DNA from 2 places in the Halobacillus amylolyticus genome. Region 2 is predicted to be linked to the other one. Evidence: a T-box and tRNA genes for the amino acid it is inferred to sense, from the RefSeq annotation. Region 2 holds a T-box; the other holds one or more tRNA genes.

Region 1 (7,098 bases), 1.6 Mb from region 2:
TCGTTAAGTTAGTTGCGATACGATATAACCAGGTAGAAAATTTTCGCCGCTCATCAAACGTATGAATATTCGTATATGCTCGAATAAAGGCCTCTTGAGCAAGGTCTTCTGCTTCATATGCATTCCCAATCATCCGATAACAAATATAGTAAACTTTATTTTGATAAAAGGATACTATATCCTCGAAAGCTGATTGGTCACCTTTCCTTACTGCTTTAATCTTTTGTCTAATCATCGTTTCCATTTACTATACCTCCGCCATTTGCGGTTGTTTTTCTAATACGAATGACAATACCTAAAGGTTTCAAAAGTTTGATAAAAATTTTCCTTTAACTAATAATATGTTTATTATATATTAAAAAGGGTAGTAGAAAAAATAAATGAAAGTTTTTTCCAAAGGAGGCGGGGAGAATGGGATACGAAGTCAAATTACTTGAAGAAATCGAAGCTTGTAGAAAGGAGATGAGTAGACTGGCCTGTGAAAATTCACTAACCTCTGAAAGTGTTATACGGATTAGTGTAAAGCTTGATTGCTTATTAAATGAGTTTGAGAACATAAAACAAAAGCAACTCACCCCACAAGAGGTAAGCTGCTCCTAATTCCTCAAATTACTTTAAACTCTCTCCAAATAATGACCCCATTAAGCCTACTGCCATATTTGCAGTTTTATTTTTCTCATCCAGAATTGGATTCACCTCTACAAACTCTGCGGATGTGATCATTTCGGATTGGTACAACATCTCCATAGCCAAGTGGCTCTCCCGATAACTTAATCCACCCATTACCGGTGTACCTACACCTGGTGCTTCATCAGGGTCCAACCCATCTAAATCCAAGCTCAAATGAACACCATCTGTATGGTCCTTTAAGTAAGCGATAGATTCTTGAACGACCTGTGTCATCCCCATACGATCTACTTCATGCATGCTATATACTTTAATGCCTTTTTCCTTAATCAGTACTCTTTCTCCCTCATCTAGAGAGCGAGCGCCAATAATCACAATATTTTCAGGTTTAATTTTTGGCTCATAATCAAGAATACCTGTTAGCTTTTCATGACCAATACCAAGGCTGACCGCTAACGGCATCCCGTGAATATTGCCTGATGGTGAGCTGTCACCCGTATTTAAATCTCCGTGAGCATCATACCAAATCACACCTAAATTATCATAATGTTTCGAGAGGCCAGCTAATGTACCCATTGCGATACTATGATCACCGCCTAGGACGAGTGGAAAATTCCCCTTTTCCACTACTTCATCCACAGCAACAGCTAAACGATGGCTGCCCTCTGTAATTTCATTTAAATTACGAAGGTTGTCTAACTTATTATCGTCCTTTTTACTTGGAAGTGGAATATCGATATTGCCTAAATCCTCAATCGTGTACTTTAAATTCTCCAGACGCTCAACGACTCCAGCATAGCGGATGGCGCTCGGCCCCATATCGACGCCCCTGCGCATTTGGCCTAGATCCATCGGTACGCCAATAATTGAAAGTTGTTTATTCATAATAAGTTTCCTCCTTTATTCCTTACTTTAATTGTAGATGGTTTCATATGAATGACTCAACTGAACATCTTTCTGCATATATATACGTTATTTGCCCAGTGTAAGCCAGTCTAATGCATGAATAATATCTTCAGCAATGAAGTTAATGGTCGGACGCTTATCTAATTGCTTCCACTCTTTAAGAGATTCCTTACCCGATCCTGTTTGCACGAGGATACTCATACATCCAGCTTGCCAAGCAGCCATCATATCCTTCAAACGATCGCCAATTACAAAACATTCGCTCGGAAGTAACCCATGATCACGACAAGCCAGCTCAATCATACCTATCATTGGTTTCCGGCAATTGCATTGATCAACCGGGAGGTGCGGGCAGACATATACTCCATCCAGGCCAAACCCATACAACTCTTCACGGAAGCTTTCCATTGTGGCCAGCCCCTTAGCGATGCCAGGCTGATTTGTGAAAGAAAAAAGTTTGATACCTTCCACTTGCACTATCTGTAGTTTCTCCTGCACCCCTGGATATAAACTAAAATCCCCTGGATATTCGATTTGGTCTGAACCGCCGAGGGTACCATCACGATCTAAAAAAATAGCTTTCATTTATGCTTCCTCCCTTGTTAAAGCTATCACACATATGATGAACCATCACAATTATGATATTTTACTCTGGTGTGTGCATAACTTTCAGAAAGTACACGGTTACGTGTAAGATCAGAATCATTCCATATTAAATTGGTTATTTGATAAAGCTAAAGCAGGCTGGGCACTACTGTTGAAAAAAAAAGCTGACATCTATTATGACGTCAGCTTCTAAATTATATGTATTGGTGGAGCCTAGCGGGATCGAACCGCTGACCTCCTGCGTGCAAAGCAGGCGCTCTCCCAGCTGAGCTAAGGCCCCAATGTTATATATAAAAATAAATGTTAAAAAAACGGACGTTGCAAAAAGCAATATCCGTTTTTGATGAGCCATGGAGGGCTCGAACCTCCGACCCTCTGATTAAAAGTCAGATGCTCTACCAGCTGAGCTAATGGCTCTAGTAAAAAGAGCTTTTTGATTTTCTACAAATAAAAAAAGCCTTACTCGCTATTAAAAAATAAAATGGCTGGGCCAGCTGGATTCGAACCAGCGCATGACGGTACCAAAAACCGTTGCCTTACCGCTTGGCTATGGCCCAACATTATATAATCTAGTATGTACCAGTTCACATATCTTATACCTATAAATACTCAATAAAAAAGTAAAATGGTGGAGGGAGCAGGACTCGAACCTGCGAACCCGATGGGAGCGGATTTACAGTCCGCCGCGTTTGGCCAACTTCGCTATCCCTCCACATAATAATGGACGTTTATGGTGCCGGCCAGAGGACTTGAACCCCCAACCTACTGATTACAAATCAGTTGCTCTACCAGTTGAGCTAGGCCGGCAAAAATGGTGGAGGATGCAGGGCTCGAACCTGCGACCCCTTGCTTGTAAGGCAAGTGCTCTCCCAGCTGAGCTAATCCTCCCATTCGAAATTTAAAATGGTGACCCGTACGGGATTCGAACCCGTGATACCGCCGTGAAAGGGCGGTGTCTTAACCACTTGACCAACGGGCCATAAAATACTTCTTCAGAGCTTCCAGCCGGACTTGAACCGGCGACCCCTTCCTTACCATGGAAGTGCTCTACCACTGAGCTATGGAAGCAAGTGGCTCCACCGGTAGGATTCGAACCTACGACCGATCGGTTAACAGCCGATTGCTCTACCACTGAGCTACGGTGGAATAATATGATTTTAAAACTTGACGTGGCCGCGTCCTACTCTCACGGGGATCGACCCGACTACCATCGGCGCTGAAGAGCTTAACTGCTGTGTTCGGCATGGGAACAGGTGTGACCTCTTCGCTCTCGCCACCACATCATAGGTTATGAGGTGAACCCTCAAAACTGGATAAGACATCCAAGACCAACATCATATTCTAACGTTTGACAATCTAGCTCCGACTCCCAAGTCCTCATGTTCTAAGCGATCTCTCTTCAAGGCTGAAAAACCAAAGCCTTTACGTGAGCTCACTTAGCCCAGCGGACGTAAACGGTCGTCTCCGCTTTTTAATATAGATAAGCCATCGATTGATTAGTATCCGTCAGCTTCACGTGTCACCACGCTTCGACCTCGGACCTATCGACCTCATCGTCTCTGAGGAATCTTACTTACTTGGCGTAAGGGGAAATCTCATCTCAAGGGGGCTTCATGCTTAGATGCTTTCAGCACTTATCCCGTCCACACGTAGCTACCCAGCGATGCTCCTGGCGGAACAACTGGTACACCAGCGGTGTGTCCATCCCGGTCCTCTCGTACTAAGGACAGCTCCTTTCAGATTTCCAACGCCCACGACGGATAGGGACCGAACTGTCTCACGACGTTCTGAACCCAGCTCGCGTACCGCTTTAATGGGCGAACAGCCCAACCCTTGGGACCGACTACAGCCCCAGGATGCGATGAGCCGACATCGAGGTGCCAAACCTCCCCGTCGATGTGGACTCTTGGGGAGATAAGCCTGTTATCCCCGGGGTAGCTTTTATCCGTTGAGCGACGGCCCTTCCATACGGTGCCGCCGGATCACTAAGCCCGACTTTCGTCCCTGCTCGACTTGTAGGTCTCGCAGTCAAGCTCCCTTGTGCCTTTACACTCTGCGAATGATTTCCAACCATTCTGAGGGAACCTTTGGGCGCCTCCGTTACTCTTTAGGAGGCGACCGCCCCAGTCAAACTGCCCACCTGACACTGTCTCCGAACCGGATCACGGTCCTGGGTTAGAATGTCCGTACAGCCAGGGTGGTATCCCACCAGCGCCTCCACCGAAGCTAGCGCTCCGGGTTCTCAGGCTCCCACCTATCCTGTACAAGCTGTACCAACATTCAATATCAGGCTACAGTAAAGCTCCACGGGGTCTTTCCGTCCTGTCGCGGGTAATGCGCATCTTCACGCATAGTATAATTTCACCGGGTCTCTCGTTGAGACAGTGCCCAAGTCGTTGCACCTTTCGTGCGGGTCGGAACTTACCCGACAAGGAATTTCGCTACCTTAGGACCGTTATAGTTACGGCCGCCGTTTACTGGGGCTTCGGTTCAACGCTTCGCGCAGAGCGCTAACGCATCCCCTTAACCTTCCAGCACCGGGCAGGTGTCAGCCCCTATACTTCGCCTTACGGCTTCGCAGAGACCTGTGTTTTTGGTAAACAGTCGCTTGGGCCTTTTCACTGCGGCTCCTCGGCAGAGGAGCACCCCTTCTCCCGAAGTTACGGGGTCATTTTGCCGAGTTCCTTAACGAGAGTTCTCCCGCTCACCTTAGGATTCTCTCCTCGCCTACCTGTGTTGGTTTGCGGTACGGGCGCCTCTTTCCTCACTAGAGGATTTTCTTGGCAGTGTGAAATCAGGAGCTTCGGTACTTAAATTCCCTCCCCATCACAGCTTGACGTTGCCGAGCGGATTTGCCTGTCTCGACCGTCTTACTGCTTGGACGCACACATCCAGTGGTGCGCTCTCCTTATCCTCCTGCGTCCCCCCGTCGTTCAAACGGAAAGGAGGCGGTACAGGAATATCAACCTGTTGGCCATCGCCTACGCCTTTCGGCCTCGGCTTAGGTCCCGACTAACCCTGAGAGGACGAGCCTTCCTCAGGAAACCTTGGGCTTTCGGTGAAAGAGATTCTCACTCTTTTTTCGCTACTCATACCGGCATTCTCACTTCTAAGCGCTCCACCAGTCCTTACGGTCTGACTTCGCAGCCCTTAGAACGCTCTCCTACCACTGATCCGTTCGGATCAATCCGCAGCTTCGGTGGTGTGTTTAGCCCCGGTATATTTTCGGCGCAGAGTCACTCGACCAGTGAGCTATTACGCACTCTTTCAATGATGGCTGCTTCTAAGCCAACATCCTGGTTGTCTAAGCAACTCCACATCCTTTTCCACTTAACACACACTTTGGGACCTTAGCTGGCGGTCTGGGCTGTTTCCCTTTCGACCATGAACCTTATCACCCATGGTCTGACTCCCAGAACAAAGTCGTTGGCATTCGGAGTTTGACTGAATTCGGTAACCCGGTAGGGGCCCCTCGTCCAATCAGTGCTCTACCTCCAAGACTTTCTATTCTGAGGCTAGCCCTAAAGCTATTTCGGAGAGAACCAGCTATCTCCGTGTTCGATTGGCATTTCACCCCTACCCACACCTCATCCCCGCAATTTTCAACTTGCGTGGGTTCGGGCCTCCAGTCAGTGTTACCTGACCTTCACCCTGGACATGGGTAGATCACACGGTTTCGGGTCTACGACCGCCTACTGCTTCGCCCTATTCAGACTCGCTTTCGCTGCGGCTCCGCTGCTTTAGCTTAACCTTGCAGACGGTCGTAACTCGCCGGTTCATTCTACAAAAGGCACGCCGTCACCCATCAATGGGCTCCGACTACTTGTAGGCACACGGTTTCAGGATCTTTTTCACTCCCCTTCCGGGGTGCTTTTCACCTTTCCCTCACGGTACTGGTTCACTATCGGTTACTAGGGAGTATTTAGCCTTGGGAGATGGTCCTCCCGGATTCCGACGGAATTCCTCGTGTTCCGCCGTACTCAGGATCCACTCCGGAGAAAAGAAGATGTCGACTACAGGGCTCTTACCTGCTCCGGCTGATCGTTCCAGATCGATTCATCTATCCTCTTTTTTTGTAACTCCAAAGGAGTGTCCTACAACCCCAGAAAGCAAGCTTTCTGGTTTGGGCTGATTCCGTTTCGCTCGCCGCTACTTGGGAAATCGCGTTTGCTTTCTCTTCCTCCGGGTAATGAGATGTTTCAGTTCCCCGGGTCTGCCTTCCCTTACCTATGTATTCAGTAAAGGATCCTGCTCCATTACGAGCAGGGGGTTTCCCCATTCGGAAATCTTCGGTGCATAGCCTACTTACGGCTTCCCAAAGCATATCGGTGTTAGTCCCGTCCTTCATCGGCTCCTAGTACCAAGGCATCCACCGTGCGCCCTTATTCACTTAACTATTATCGTCGTGAAAAGACGTTAAAAAATTGATGTTTGATGTCTTGTCATTCCGTGTCGTCCTCTATCAGAAGAAGATCGCCACGTTCTGATTAATCTTATCCAGTTTTCAAGGTTCATCCCGTTTATAGGGTTACTTATAAAACACAATAGTATCTTTGTGTTTTAAAGGTTTATATATGGTGGAGCCTAGCGGGATCGAACCGCTGACCTCCTGCGTGCAAAGCAGGCGCTCTCCCAGCTGAGCTAAGGCCCCGTTGAAGAATGGTGGGCCTGAGTGGACTCGAACCACCGACCTCACGCTTATCAGGCGTGCGCTCTAACCAGCTGAGCTACAGGCCCATTCATCAAGATCATATTCCTTTGATCTCTCAAAACTGAACAACCAACCATGTACGCCTTCCGTATGCGGCAGCTTCCCGGTGTTCTCGTAAGAGAAAGGGGTTGCCTTGCATAGTTCCTTAGAAAGGAGGTGATCCAGCCGCACCTTCCGATACGGCTACCTTGTTACGACTTCACCCCAATCATTGGCCCCACCTTCGGCGGCTGGCTCCAAAAAGGTTA
Region 2 (7,098 bases):
GTCTATGTTAACGACCCTCATGGGAGATAGAGGTAAATTGTCTTCCTATTCTACTATTCTTTAATTAATTTGAAACTTTCCTCTTTATTATTCCAGGAGATTGTAACAGGTATGGTAGAACCTTCATCGAATGTAGCACAACCAGAGCATTGAGTAGTGGTTTCAATGGTTTTCTTAGTAGATGCTTGGTCTTGTTTCAATATAGTTTGACCACCATTAATGTTTATAGTCAAGTTATCTACTTCATCTATTTTATCATTAGTCAGTCTAAAAGAGTATTTACCTGTTACATCGGTTTCATCATTAACCAGTTGAAGTTTACCTTCCCAATTATTACTTTCTCCTTCAAATGTAATATAATTTTCACTACTACATCCTGAAAGAAATAAAATAAGTAAAAGAAAAAATAAAATTAGTTTTTTCAAAATAACCCATCCTTACTCACGATGATATATTATATAATACTAAGAATGATAGGGCTTATAATAAGCTACCATTTTATTACTAATATCTGGAGCACAAAGAAAGAGCGCTAATCTTTATTCAAATTTAGCGCCCGTTTGTTTAACATGGCTTTCTTAACTAGAAGCCAACTTCAACTTAATAAATTTTCTCTTTCCTACCTGTAAAACAAGTCCATCACTAACGGATACAGTAAAGGCAGGATCCATAACTTTTTCTTGGTTTATTCGAATGCCGCCATTCTTAATCATCCGTCTAACCTCACTCTTTGATGGTAGCAACTCAAGATACTTTACTAAGTCCACAATACCGATTTGGTCTTCTTTATCCCAGATTACCTCGGGCATATCACTAGGAATCTGATTTTTTTGAAAGACATTAAAAAAATGTTTCTTGCTTTGTTCAGCCGTTTTACTATCATATAGCATTTCAACAAAAGAAAGAGCTAAACGAATTTTTGCATCCCTGGGGTGAAGCATATCCTTTTGTAAATGTTCTTTTATCAACGTCACTTCATCTATGGATAAGTTAGAAGCCAACTCAAAATATTTCACAATGAGTTCATCAGGAATAGACATGGTCTTTCCAAAGATATCGTTCGGTCTTTCATCGATTCCAATGTAATTATTTTTCGATTTTGACATTTTTTCTACTCCATCTAATCCCTCAATCAACGGGAGTAGCAACACCACTTGTTTCTCCTGGCCAAATTGTTCTTGAACTTGTCGACCAAATAATACATTAAATTCTTGGTCGGTGCCGCCTAATTCGATGTCTGATTCTAAAATATGTGAATCATACCCTTGCATTACTGGGTAGAAAAATTCGTGAAGATAGATAGGTTTGTTGGCGTTATACCTATTATGGAAATCATTTCGTTCTAGCATCCGGGCCACAGTTACATTGCTTGCTAGTTGGAGAACTTCAGCAAAGTCAACTTTAGATAACCACTGAGCGTTATAATGAAGTTCAACAGCATCCATATCGATGACTTTCCCAAATTGTTCAAAATAAGTTTTAGCATTATAGCGTACTTCATCGTCTGTCAAAGCTTTTCTAGCTGTTGCCTTTCCAGTTGGGTCTCCTATTTTCCCGGTGAAATCTCCAATAATCAATTGAATCGTATGACCCAACTCTTGAAATTGTTTTAGCTTATTCAAGACCACAGTATGTCCAATATGTACATCCGGTGCTGTTGGGTCTAATCCTAATTTGACCTTAAGGGGCTGATCTTGCCAAATGGATTTAGCAATTTTTTGTTTAAACTCTTCTTCCGGAATAATGGCATCTACTCCATAAGATAAAATTTTATATTGCTTTTCTAGTTCTTTTAACTGTAGTTCATTCAATTGTTCTAAGTAGTTCATTCAGAGACCCCCTTTTAATATAAAAAAGACACATCCCAAATCAAGGGACGTGCCTTTGTCACGCGTTACCACCCAAGTTAAAGAATGAGGGTTACCTCATCTTCCACTCAAAAAGATAACGGATTTACCGTCTAATACTAATCACCAAAAAGTTTTCGTAGTAGAAGCTCAAGAAAGTAATTCATATAGATATTTGTATCGATTCGCAGCAACCATCGACTCTCTGAAACATTGACATCTACACTACTGGGATTCTATCAGTGCAATTTTTATTAAATTAAGAACAATAATACTTTTGATCTTACTTATTGTCAATATAATGTTTATTGAATTAAAGCGCCCCGTTTCCTGAAGACTTGATTTCAAGATAATCTTAGACTTTTACCTATTGTTAAGAGTCATTTTTTAATGACGTCATTACTGAAACGTCTAATTCTTCACTTTCTATTACAATAGCAGTTAAGCCTACTTCTGTTTTGGTTTCATGCCATTCATCCTTTTCCCAATATACAGCTTCACCACTTTTTACAGGGGTAAAAGTTACTTCTTTACCTCTTACTATACCTTCTCCTTTTACTATTAATAAAAGCTGAGGCACTACTGCTTGATGATAACCAATTACTCCGTTTTCCTCTAAATGCATACACCCAATATGAGCACCTTTTTGCGTTTGGGTAATGCGAGACATAATAAAATTTGAATCGAACTTTGTGATTTTCTTTCCATTTTCCTTATTGAATTGATAAACTTCCATCTCATGCCTCCCGATTTTTTAACTAACCATTCTATTCTATATTTCAATATAGATAGAAGTAATCCTGCAAGTCTTATTCCAGATTTGCGCCCTTATGCAGAAGACTCAATTTCAAGATAACGCATGGATTGTCTAGTTTTGTGTTGACGATCCCCCCTTAAAAAAGGTTGTTTCTATCGTTTAGTTGGATTTTAATTTAGCAATAAAGCTATCGGAAAATTTCATTCCATTTTCATATATCGCTTCTTCGCTATTATTTTCTAGGGTGTCATAAACTAATTGTATATCTTCCGGCCCCAACTTAACATTTGTACCTAGACGTAACGTGTCAATGATCCCCATAAATGTGGGTTCACCCTGTGTAAATTTCCGCAATAAATCCGGATTTTCCTTAATATATTCCCTGGTTTCCGCTGGTAACCGTTCAAACGCGCCCTTGGTATGGCCGTCTGTTTTCTCTAGTAATTTATTCGCAGTTTCTAGCTGCTCTTCCTGCGATTCTACTTGTTCTACATCCAATTCATTGCCGCAACCGCTTAATAATAGCCCAGCTGCCAGCAACATTATAAAACCTTTCACTATCTCAACTCCCATCCATTATTCCCCCCTAGAATACCTAAAAATATAGGGAAAAAGCGCTTTGCAATTCAAGAAAAGTTAGCAATAGGTAAGCGTTTGATGTTATCTCCGGCTTTTCCCCTGCTCCACACCGAACGTGCTAGTTTCCCAGCATTCGGCGCTCCATCTAACGATATGTACTAGATTATAAGTTCCTTGTTACTCTTCGAGACGGGATGATTCAATTTGATCCAGCTCACATACCTTTCGGTATTGGTTGATCTTCTCGAGCTTAAATTGATTAACCCCTAACTTGTAGAGGAAAAACTTAATCCTTTTAGCATCCTTCATATGAATTAATTGATGAACATCTTCATGGAGGATTCGAAGGTTACGGAACTGGTCGCTTCCTCCAAGATGTTTCGGTATGTAATGGTGACAATGGACATTATAGGAGTACAAGTATTGTCCTGTAATTTCACATTTCCCCATCTTCATACTGTATCGACTAATCCTGTTATCCAAGTATTCAACACTTCGATTTGGTAGGGTAGCCTTCATTAAGAAACTAACTTCCTTTTGAATATCGGGTCGCAGTTTCTTATACAAGTTTTCCCTACCCTTCTTTGTATAAAGCGAAAGCTTTGGACTGAAGTTCATAGTATTGACCGTTTTAACACCGCCAATGGGAAAAAGATACATATCTCTTATTCTAAACGTTTTCGTCCCTAAGCTAAAAAGCTTTTTATAAATCGGGGGTGGATTAAATGGATGCTCCTGTTTTCCAACTGGTCGAAGACGGTTATACAGGAATGGTTTAAGATCGAATGCAAGACGTGAGAACTCCAGGTTTACATGTGTCGCTCGGTTGAAGTAGTGATGGATTCCTAAAACAAAACTATTATAACGGTGTACATTTTCGGCGGTTGGAGAAGCCTTCATTCTTCGAATGAGTTTTTTGGCTTCCTGTTTCATTTTTTCTCTTTTTGAAGAAATGATGCCTGTATGTGCCACCCGTTTCTTACCCTTTTTATTCGCACGAATAGTGAAACCTAAGAACTCAGATTCTCGTTTTCTCAAGTTTACAATTTGAGATTTCTCAGGAGAGATGTCCAGCTTTAAGCGCTCTTTTAAGTAAAGTCGTACCGCATGGTACCACCGTTGAGCAATCTTTCCATCTCGACATAGGATTTTGAAATCATCGGCGTACCTAACCAAGTATCCCTCTTTCAAATTTGTTCGTTTTCTAGCCTGCCTTTTAGAATCATCAGAACTGTATGATTTGGTAAGAGGAAATACCTCCCATTGGCCTGCAACCCATTGGTCCAGGTCATTTAAAACCACGTTTGATAGTAGAGGGGATAAAATTCCACCTTGCGGGGATCCTTTCTCTGGTACGCCTTCTCCATCAATTTCTGACTTTATCATTTTCGAGATACAAGTAAGAACCTTGCGGTCATGAATACCCATATTCCAAAGCTGTTTATTTAACAATGAGTGATTTACATTATCAAAGAAGCTCTTAATATCTATATCAACCACAAAATGAAATTGCGCTTGATTAATCAAGTATTGTATCCTAGCCATAGCATGATGAGCAGACCGGAGAGGTCTGAACCCGTAGCTATGCTTGAAAAACTGAGATTCTACAATAGGTTCGAGAACTTGTTTGAAACATTGTTGGATGATTCTATCCAAGATACATGGAATCCCAAGAGGTCTCCATTTACCATTTTCTTTTTCAGTCCATTCTCTGCGAACTTTCTTCGGGTGATAATTTCTTAGTTTGGTCCGTACTTCTGTAACGAGTTCATTTTCTGATAGTTCTTTCATGTCGTCGATGGTTTTCCCATCGGTACCTGGTGTTTTAGAACCTTTATTGGTTTTTATCATGCGAAAAGCGAGGAGGATGTTTTCTCTTGATATGATGGTGTCATAGAGATGAGAAAATACTTGTACTCGGCTCGCTTTTTCGTATAGTTCTGTAAATGTCTCCGTCATATTGTAATAATCCCAGTTTCGTAACGTTGGCACTGTGGCATCCCTCCTTATGGAGTAATGTTCCCACGTTCCTACCCGATCGGTGCCATTCACATTAGGAAAATAATCGTTTCATTCATTAGACTTGGGGTTGTTCCTCCACTCCCGTTACAGGAGGTTCATCAGTCATACCCCTACCCTCACAAGGATAAATGCTTTTCAGCATAACTTTATAGCAAACGTTTCGGGTGACAGCCCTTGATTCAACGTTCCTTGCTTTCCAAGTCCCTTACAACGTAGCTATCCTTACTAACATAGGTGCTTCCTTTAAGCCTGTGAGCTAGATACCGCCATGGTTCGGTATAGCGTCTTTCAGAGGGCGCAATTTTACTCCACACCACTCACCCCATCGTGAGATGGGACATAAGTTTCCTTATGTTCGAATCTTTAGACCCTTACATTCGGAAGTTCGTCAGTTCCTATTTCAAAGAACTATTCTCACCTTATCCAGTTTTTCAGCCGTGCGGCATATCCGTTAGCATACCTTTTCATAAGAATGGCTTCAGCCTTCGTTCTGCCGAATCCACCTGTGCTTCATACCCTAAGACCTGTCAGCCTTAACGCATGCAGGAGTATTGACGGGATGGTTTCAGGAAACATGGTTCCGTCATTCCCATCCTCCGTTGCAAAGTTGAAATTTTAAATGCTTAAAACTTCCTGTATTTTCACGCTGAAAAGCGTTTATAACAGAACTTGTCGCGCGCGCCCGTTTCTTTAATGGTATTATGCAATTACTTCAGTTACGGTACAAAAATAAACCTAAAATCCCCCACCGCCCATTGGAGGACCACCTCTCCGAGACTTTTCTTTTTCAATAGCCCTTTCAACTTCTTTTTCTTGCTCTGTCTTTTCACGATAAGGGGTGTGGAATTTCCTTTTTTGCTTTCGTTTATCAAGGTAAACCATGAGAATTATAAATAAAACTAAAAACAATCCCCATAAAATGTTAGAAAGCAATGTATCTTCTCCTTTCGATAATTGCTAAATCAAGCTATTAGTATATACGCTGAATAACAAAATAACTAAGAGTGCTTAAGCCGACGTTTTGAAGATAATAATTTAACAATAAATCCTGATACAAGAGATAACATCGTATATATAACTACCCAAATCCAAAATGAAGAATTAAACACTACAAAAGTTGAAATGATTGCAGCAATTGCAACTATAACGGGGGTAATATAGATATTTTTAAAAATAAAATACCCAACTGCTCCTAATATAAGAGAGACAACTGGTAGAACAAATATGACAAGCTGAACTAAGTAAATATTCATGCCCCCTTTCTCATTCAACCGATTATTCAAATCCCATCCTTTTACTTAAAACAATTATTTCAAACTTCCATCACTTCCACAATAAGGGTAATCCCGGAATATGCCCTTAAATGTAAAATGAGCGCTGATCCTTATTACAGAATCGTGCCCCGTTTACGGAAGATCGTACTACAAGTCTTCCATCCTCTTTAATTGATTATAGTTTGTTCACTATTTCAAACTCATAAAATGGGTGGATTTCGGATATGCATTTTTTCTTAAAAATCCAAGTGAAGTATAAAACTTATTAGCTTGTTCTGTATCTGTATGAAGTACTAAAACATTATAATAGGTTTTTGCATTTCTAATTATTTCTTTCAACAAGACCCTACCAATACCAATTCTTCTATAAGCCCTAGAAACGTAAAACCTTCTCAATCGACCGATATTTTGTTTCTGTGAATACGGGTCTACATTAACCCCACCGATAGCAATTAGTACACCATCGTTATTAAATACACCATATATGGATTCACCCACGACTTTAAATGTGTTAGTACCATTTTTATAATCAGTAACTAACCTTTCAAGAAATTGAAATCCCTCTTCTTTACTTTCGCTTACCAAATAAGTTATATCGTATTGATATAGGTTCTTAATC

What was found. A T-box is a leader RNA that pairs with one kind of tRNA and senses whether it is charged. The one in region 2 lies ahead of tyrS (tyrosine--tRNA ligase), so its partner is inferred to be a tRNA-Tyr.
Region 1: it encodes a tRNA-Tyr, which carries the amino acid that the T-box ahead of tyrS (tyrosine--tRNA ligase) is inferred to sense. The anticodon was not compared.

The regions. Positions count from the first base shown of each region.
Region 1 covers NZ_CP095075.1:2,504,271-2,511,368, forward strand. Annotated here, with positions in the region: gene sigW (RNA polymerase sigma factor SigW) at 1-244, opposite strand, end outside; gene MUO15_RS12875 (aspartyl-phosphate phosphatase Spo0E family protein) at 412-600, shown strand; gene rocF (arginase) at 610-1,512, opposite strand; gene MUO15_RS12885 (HAD-IIIA family hydrolase) at 1,600-2,118, opposite strand; tRNA gene MUO15_RS12890 (tRNA-Ala) at 2,344-2,419, opposite strand; tRNA gene MUO15_RS12895 (tRNA-Lys) at 2,484-2,556, opposite strand; tRNA gene MUO15_RS12900 (tRNA-Gln) at 2,622-2,696, opposite strand; tRNA gene MUO15_RS12905 (tRNA-Tyr) at 2,766-2,851, opposite strand; tRNA gene MUO15_RS12910 (tRNA-Thr) at 2,871-2,946, opposite strand; tRNA gene MUO15_RS12915 (tRNA-Val) at 2,952-3,027, opposite strand; tRNA gene MUO15_RS12920 (tRNA-Glu) at 3,044-3,118, opposite strand; tRNA gene MUO15_RS12925 (tRNA-Thr) at 3,136-3,207, opposite strand; tRNA gene MUO15_RS12930 (tRNA-Asn) at 3,211-3,285, opposite strand; rRNA gene rrf (5S ribosomal RNA) at 3,307-3,420, opposite strand; rRNA gene MUO15_RS12940 (23S ribosomal RNA) at 3,616-6,535, opposite strand; tRNA gene MUO15_RS12945 (tRNA-Ala) at 6,715-6,790, opposite strand; tRNA gene MUO15_RS12950 (tRNA-Ile) at 6,800-6,876, opposite strand; rRNA gene MUO15_RS12955 (16S ribosomal RNA) at 7,000-7,098, opposite strand, start outside.
Region 2 covers NZ_CP095075.1:925,937-933,034, forward strand. Annotated here, with positions in the region: gene MUO15_RS04900 (hypothetical protein) at 54-425, opposite strand; gene tyrS (tyrosine--tRNA ligase) at 579-1,829, opposite strand; T-box leader at 1,870-2,099, opposite strand; gene MUO15_RS04910 (cupin domain-containing protein) at 2,221-2,583, opposite strand; gene MUO15_RS04915 (hypothetical protein) at 2,764-3,177, opposite strand; gene ltrA (group II intron reverse transcriptase/maturase) at 3,361-5,175, opposite strand; gene MUO15_RS04925 (hypothetical protein) at 5,941-6,138, opposite strand; gene MUO15_RS04930 (DUF2651 family protein) at 6,204-6,458, opposite strand; gene MUO15_RS04935 (GNAT family N-acetyltransferase) at 6,669-7,098, opposite strand, start outside.